3 regions of the Enterobacter sp. ECC_219_Taxon_10 genome follow, and region 2 is predicted to be linked to each of the others. Evidence: predicted binding sites of a transcription regulator. Region 2 holds the regulator's gene; each other region holds the start of a gene.
The links. Region 2 encodes Fur, which represses iron uptake genes when iron is present. Its sites were predicted from a motif close to ATAATAATGAGAACNACTATCAA; they were not measured.
Positions count from the first base shown of each region.

Region 1 (2,270 bases), 2.2 Mb from region 2:
TATCAATGTCGAATTCCAGCGCCTTAAACAGCACGCCCGCCGCCCAGGTGTTGTCGATCATGATAATCGCCTCTGGCGCTTTGCTGCGTACGGCCTTAACGATAGCCGGCACGTCGTGCACTTCCATGGTGATAGAACCGGGAGATTCCAGGAACACAATGCGCGTGTTTGGCTGGATAAGTTCAGCAATGCCTTCACCAATCAGCGGGTCAAACCAGCCGGTCGTTACGCCGAGCTTGCTGAGGATTTTGGTGCAGAAATCCTGGCTGGGTTCATAGGCCGTGTTGGTCATCAGGATATGGTCGCCCTGTTCCACAAACGCCAGAATGGTGTTAGCAACCGCCGCCGCCCCGCACGGGAACAGCGCGCAGCCCACGCCGCCTTCCAGCTCGCACATCGCCTCCTGCAGAGAAAAGTGGGTTAGGGTGCCGCGACGACCATAGAACAACCCGCCTTTCGCGCGGTTGCGCGTGGCGATTTTTTTCTCCTCAACGGTGTCAAACACCAGGGAAGAGGCGCGTTGAATCACGCTGTTAACCGAACCCTGAGTATATTTTTTGCTGCGTCCAGCCTGTACCAGCGTGGTATCAAGATGCTTCTTCGTCATATTTGCAAACCCTGTTTTTATACGTCTGGACGTCCAGACTACCACGATTGTAAAAAACTGCACCCGCATGCTTATCGAATAAGCAGAAAATATTGGCAAAAAAGCGCATAAGAAATTTTTACTGCGTAAGCGCAAGGAAAGTGAGCGAAAATTAAGGCACCATGTAAATACTAATGAGAACGACTATCAATTCGACGACTTTTTGATATTATTACGTTCAGATTTTGTGATTTGCGTCCTGGAGATACAGAGTGGGTAATAATTTGATGCAGACGGATCTCTCCGTTTGGGGCATGTATCATCATGCTGACATCGTGGTTAAGATTGTGATGATCGGCCTGATTCTGGCGTCCGTTGTCACCTGGGCTATCTTCTTCAGCAAAAGCGCCGAGCTGCTTTCGCAGAAGCGTCGCCTCAAGCGGGAACAGCAGCAGCTGGCTGAAGCCCGCTCTCTGGATCAGGCTTCTGAGATGACCTCATCCTTCCACGCGAAAAGCCTGACCACCCTGTTAGTGAATGAAGCTCAGAACGAGCTGGAACTCTCCGCCGGCAGTGAAGATAACGAAGGCATTAAAGAGCGTACCGGTTTCCGTCTGGAGCGTCGTGTTGCGGCCGTTGGTCGACACATGGGACGCGGCAATGGTTATCTGGCGACCATCGGCGCGATTTCGCCGTTCATTGGTCTGTTCGGTACGGTCTGGGGCATCATGAACAGCTTTATCGGTATTGCGCAGACCCAAACCACCAACCTCGCGGTGGTTGCGCCGGGTATCGCGGAAGCGCTGCTGGCGACGGCAATCGGTCTGGTTGCCGCTATCCCTGCGGTGGTTATCTACAACATCTTCGCGCGTATGATTGGCAGCTACAAAGCGACTCTCGGAGACGTTGCCGCCCAGGTTCTGCTGCTGCAAAGCCGCGATCTCGACCTGAATGCCAGCTCCGTGAAGCCGGTCCATGCGGCGTCTAAACTGCGCGTAGGTTAATAGTATGGCGATGCGTCTCAACGAAAATCTGGACGATAACGGCGAAATGCACGAAATCAACGTGACGCCGTTTATCGACGTCATGCTGGTGCTGCTGATTATCTTCATGGTGGCTGCGCCGCTGGCGACGGTCGACGTGAAGGTGAATCTGCCTGCCTCCTCCAGCCAGCCGCAGCCGCGTCCGGAAAAGCCTATCTATCTGTCGGTGAAAGCGGATAAATCCATGTTCCTGGGTAACGACCCGGTAACGGATGCTTCCGTTATTCCGGCGCTGGATCGGCTTACCGGCGGCAAGAAAGACACCACCGTCTTCTTCCGGGCGGACAAAACCGTCGACTACGAAACCATGATGAAGGTAATGGACACGCTGCATCAGGCGGGTTATCTGAAGATTGGGCTGGTCGGGGAAGAGAAAGCGGCCTCGAAGTGATACAGAAGCTGGCGAAAGCCGGCTTTTTTTATGCCTGTCGGTTTATGCGTTTTTGTCGTCCGTCGGTGCGGTAGAGGAGGTTGCAAGCGCATCCTCATCGAGGGCAACGCAGGTGACGTTTGACGTACGGTATTCACCGGCTGACAGTTTGCGCGTCAGGCGCAGGGTGGCGACTTCTCTGGCAAGCAGATACTGATAGTTGGCCTCAAGACGTCCCAGCAGTTTCTCTTTCAATTCTGGTTGCTGTTCG
Region 1 is NZ_CM178005.1:4,108,382-4,110,651, reverse strand. It holds gene metC (cystathionine beta-lyase) at 1-607, opposite strand, end outside; gene exbB (tol-pal system-associated acyl-CoA thioesterase) at 859-1,590, shown strand; gene exbD (TonB system transport protein ExbD) at 1,595-2,020, shown strand; gene AC4ICF_RS19475 (cytoplasmic protein) at 2,063-2,270, opposite strand, start outside.
Region 1: exbB (tol-pal system-associated acyl-CoA thioesterase) is a predicted target of Fur. The motif match lies at 775-797, and genes of this name have one in related genera.

Region 2 (2,270 bases):
ACCTGCCTGGCTGGGCGGTGGGGGCTTCTTACGCATACGCCTGGGACGCAAAACCAGCAGACATGGCGACGCCGGATGCCTACTACGATCCTAACTATCGCCTGAAAGAGTCCTCCTACAGCCTGGATGCTATCTATACCCTGCAGGATGGCCGCGCGAAAGGCACGATGTTCAAGCTGCACTTCACCCAGTATGACAACCACTCCGATATTCCAAGCTATGCGGGCGGTTACGGCAACATCTTCCAGGATGAACGTGACGTCAAATTCATGGTTATCGCCCCATTCACCATCTTCTGATGAGCACACCGGCGGGCTGAGTCCCGCCGGTCTGGAGACTGCACATGATGAAAAAAATCGTAATCGTCGCGTTGCTGGCATCAGGGCTGGTGGCGTGCGCTCAGACTCAGGCGCCAAAAGAGGATTCCCGTCTGAAGGAGGCGTATAGCGCCTGTATTAATACCGCGGAAGGATCGCCGGAGAAAATCGAAGCCTGTCGGAGCGTGCTGAATGTGTTGAAGAAAGAGAAAGCGCATGAGCAGTTCGCGACGCAGGAGAACGTTCGGGTGATGGATTATCAGGCCTGTATTCAGGCGCGTAAAACCGGTAACGATCAGGAAGTGGCGAAGCGTTGCGATAAGATCTGGAACGAGATACGCAATAACAATAAATAAGTTGCTTTACGCCCGGTGGCACTTTGCTTACCGGGCTTTTTTGACGCAAAAAAAAGCCAACCTCGCGGCTGGCTCAGAGTATGAACGCTAACTTATTTTGTGTCGTGAGCGTGTTCATTCTCGCGGCAATCCCCTTCAGCGCAGTGACCGTATAGGTACAGGCTGTGGTTGGTCAGGCGAATGCCGTGACGAGCTGCGATTTCACGCTGACGCGCTTCGATGGAATCATCGCTAAATTCAATGACCTTGCCGCAATCGAGGCAGATCAGGTGATCGTGGTGATGCTGCTGGGTCAGTTCGAATACAGATTTACCGCCTTCGAAATTATGACGGGTAACAATGCCCGCGTCATCAAACTGGTTCAGCACGCGATAAACGGTGGCCAGCCCAATCTCTTCACCCATGTCGATAAGACGTTTATAAAGGTCTTCCGCACTGACATGGTGATTGTCTGGACCCTGAAGCACTTCGAGGATTTTTAATCGAGGAAGCGTTACTTTCAGGCCAGCCTTCTTTAATGCGGTATTGTTGTCAGTCATGCGGAATCTGTCCTGTTGCTAAACGATTCACTTCTGAAGGAAGTGACAGAAAATGCACCTGGGTTAATGCGTCTCATTATAGAACTGCCATGCCTAAATGAAAACTGCAAGTCTCAGGCAAAATATGCTTATAAAAACGTGGTATCACCAACAAACTTGCTCAATGGAAACCACATTTTGCCAGGGAGACATTGTACAGGTCTGGGCGAAAAAGTTAAAAGTTTGTAGCAATTAATTTAATCGGTTTTACCTGGAAAACGGGCGCAACCTGCGTTGCGCCGTAGAAAAAATCAGGCGTTGAGAATATCGTCCAGGTGGAGTTCTTCACGGATCTGCTTAACCCACTTCTCTACACGCTCTGCCGTAAGCTCAGGCTGACGGTCTTCGTCAATGGCCAGACCGACAAAATGATCGTCATCGGCCAAGCCTTTAGAGGCTTCGAAGTGGTAACCGGCAGTCGGCCAGTGACCAACAATAACCGCGCCATTCGGCTCAATGATGTCGCGAATCGTCCCCAGCGCGTCACAGAAGTACTCGGCATAGTCTTCCTGATCGCCACAGCCAAACAGTGCGACCAGCTTCCCGTTGAAGTCCACCTCTTCCAGCGTCGGGAAGAAATCGTCCCAGTCGCACTGGGCTTCACCGTAGTACCAGGTTGGAATACCCAGCAGCAGAATGTCATAGCCCTCGAGATCTTCTTTGCTGCTCTTGGCGATGTCATGCACATCAGCAACGTCTTTACCGAGCTGTTTCTGAATGTTTTTTGCGATATTTTCGGTATTGCCGGTATCACTGCCGAAGAAAATGCCGATGATTGCCATGAGTAAAATAACCTCTTGAAACTTAATGGTATGGTGGCGCAATTCGGCCACGGATAAGGGCAATAATAGCAGAACTGGCAACCCTGCGGAAACCGCTATCGCGCAGGACTGCACTCTGTGCTACATGAAAAGGGCGATAAAGAGGTTTTTCAGACTTATGCCTGGCTGCGAAGCGTCTCAAGCTGAGCGATGAGCATCTCTTCAATAAGCTCGCTGCGGCTGATATTACGCGCCTCG
Region 2 is NZ_CM178005.1:1,419,218-1,421,487, forward strand. It holds gene chiP (chitoporin ChiP) at 1-299, shown strand, start outside; gene chiQ (ChiQ/YbfN family lipoprotein) at 347-673, shown strand; gene fur (ferric iron uptake transcriptional regulator) at 766-1,212, opposite strand; gene fldA (flavodoxin FldA) at 1,503-2,033, opposite strand; gene ybfE (LexA regulated protein) at 2,189-2,270, opposite strand, start outside.

Region 3 (2,270 bases), 660 kb from region 2:
CAGTTCCAGCCGGACAGAATTAAGATTAATCGCGATCTGGTAGCGAACGTGCACAAAAGTGGCCCGCGTCAGGCTATTATTCAGGCGATTATCAAATGCTGTTCTTCGCTGGAAATTCAGTTCTGCGCGGTCGGCGTGGAGAAGGCGGAAGAGTGGATGTGGCTGGAGTCTGCGGGGATTTCGCAGTTCCAGGGACATCTTTTTGCCAGCCCCCGGCACGGCGGTATTCCGGCCATTGCATGGCCAGAGAAAAAATTCGACTTTTGATAAAGCCGGGCGCAATTGAGTCGGTCTGGCTGTACGAATGGCAAATTTTGTACAACAATGTATTAACAGATGGGTGGTGGAATGTCCCATTCACCTGGGCAAAATACGGTCTTAGTTATACAAATGGTTTGTACAATCTGATAAGGTTGGTGCAGTTAGGTATGGAAGTTCTGAGCGTGAGGGAGTTAATGGCCTATTACAGTATCGGCGAAGTAGCCGAACGATGCGGTATCAACCCCGTTACGCTGCGTGCCTGGCAGCGCCGTTATGGATTGTTGAAGCCGCAGCGCAGCGAAGGGGGTCATCGTCAGTTCGACGATGAAGATATCCTGCGTATCGAAGAGATCAAGCGCCTGATGAAAAGCGGCGTTTCGGTCGGAAAAGTCAAAGCCCTGCTGGAAAACAAAGAAGTTCTGACCCAGGGTAACTGGGCCTCGTTCCAGGAAGAGATGATGACCGTTCTGCGCTACGCCAGCCCGGCAAAGCTGCGTGCCAAAATCGGCGAATTTCGCCGCGACCACGCGATGGATGCGCTGATCGATAACATCATTTCCCCCGTCCGCCAGCGAATGAATCAGGATCAAAATACCGTACGCCACATGGCGAGCATGCTTGACGGTGTTCTGATTGAATTCGCGATTGCAAGCCTGGCGGAGTCGCGCAAGAAAGCGGGTAACGATGCGTTGCTTATCGGCTGGGAATGCGATGACCGGACCCACCTGTGGCTGGAAGCCGCGCGCTTATCGCACAAGGGCTGGCACATTGATGTTCTGGCCGAGCCGATTGATTCCCCGCGTCCTGAGCTCTTCCCGGGGCAAAAAATCTTCGTCTGGACGGGAAAAGCGCCAACACCGCGTCAGCAGGAACAGCTCGATCACTGGCGTGAACAGGGTTTTACCGTTTCATTTCATCACTCATAATCAGAGGCCTTGAGGGCCTTTTTTTGTTTTGATCCCTTCCTGAACAAAAGCTATCTCAAAAATAGGCATTTCCGATGCATATTTTACTTTTCCTTTCTTCGCTGTTTCCTTCGTTCAATAATCCATTAATTTTCAAAGTATTGAACAATTAAATCCATCCCGCCCGCATCTCCTGACAGGGTCTATGCTTAATAAAAGTAGACAAAAAGGGCGGTTTAGCCGAATGCCCCTGCTGACAGAGGGTTGAAGTGATAATCGTTATCACTAACATGGTGTTATGCCCTGATGGCTAATCAGATGAGGTGGACCTATGGAACTGCATTCAGAAACCTTCAATCCTGCCGATTTTGCCTGGCGTGGTTTAACGCTCACGCCTGCGGCGGCAGCGCATATCCACGAGCTGGTGGCGAAAAAGCCCGAGATCCTCGGCGTACGCTTAGGCGTTAAGCAGACCGGCTGCGCGGGCTTTGGCTACGTGCTGGATACCGTCACCGCACCGGAAAAAGATGACCTGGTGTTTGAAACCGATGGCGCAAAGCTGTACGTCGCGCTACAGGCTATGCCGTTTATCGACGGTACAGAGGTGGACTACGTACGGGAAGGTTTAAACCAGTTATTCAAATTTCATAACCCGAAAGCCCAGAACGAATGCGGCTGCGGCGAAAGCTTTGGGGTATAGGCGGTACTATGTCTCGTAATACTGAAGCAACGAGTGATGTAAACACCTGGAGCGGCGGACACCTCAACTATAAAGAGGGTTTTTTCACGCAGCTGCAGACAGACGAGCTGGCTAAAGGGATTAATGAAGATGTCGTGCGCGCCATCTCGGCCAAACGTAACGAGCCCGAGTGGATGCTCGAATTTCGCCTGAGCGCCTTCCGCGCCTGGCTGGAGATGGAAGAGCCGCACTGGCTGAAAGCCCATTACGACAAACTGAACTATCAGGATTACAGCTACTACTCCGCGCCCTCCTGCGGCAGCTGTGACGATACCTGCGCTTCGCAGCCCGGCGCGGTACAGCAGACCGGTGCCGAGAACAGCTTCCTGAGTAAAGAAGTGGAAGAGGCCTTTAATCAGCTTGGC
Region 3 is NZ_CM178005.1:2,076,146-2,078,415, forward strand. It holds gene AC4ICF_RS09925 (diguanylate phosphodiesterase) at 1-267, shown strand, start outside; gene AC4ICF_RS09930 (MerR family transcriptional regulator) at 456-1,187, shown strand; gene sufA (Fe-S cluster assembly scaffold SufA) at 1,498-1,866, shown strand; gene sufB (Fe-S cluster assembly protein SufB) at 1,875-2,270, shown strand, end outside.
Region 3: sufA (Fe-S cluster assembly scaffold SufA) is a predicted target of Fur. The motif match lies at 1,436-1,458, and genes of this name have one in related genera.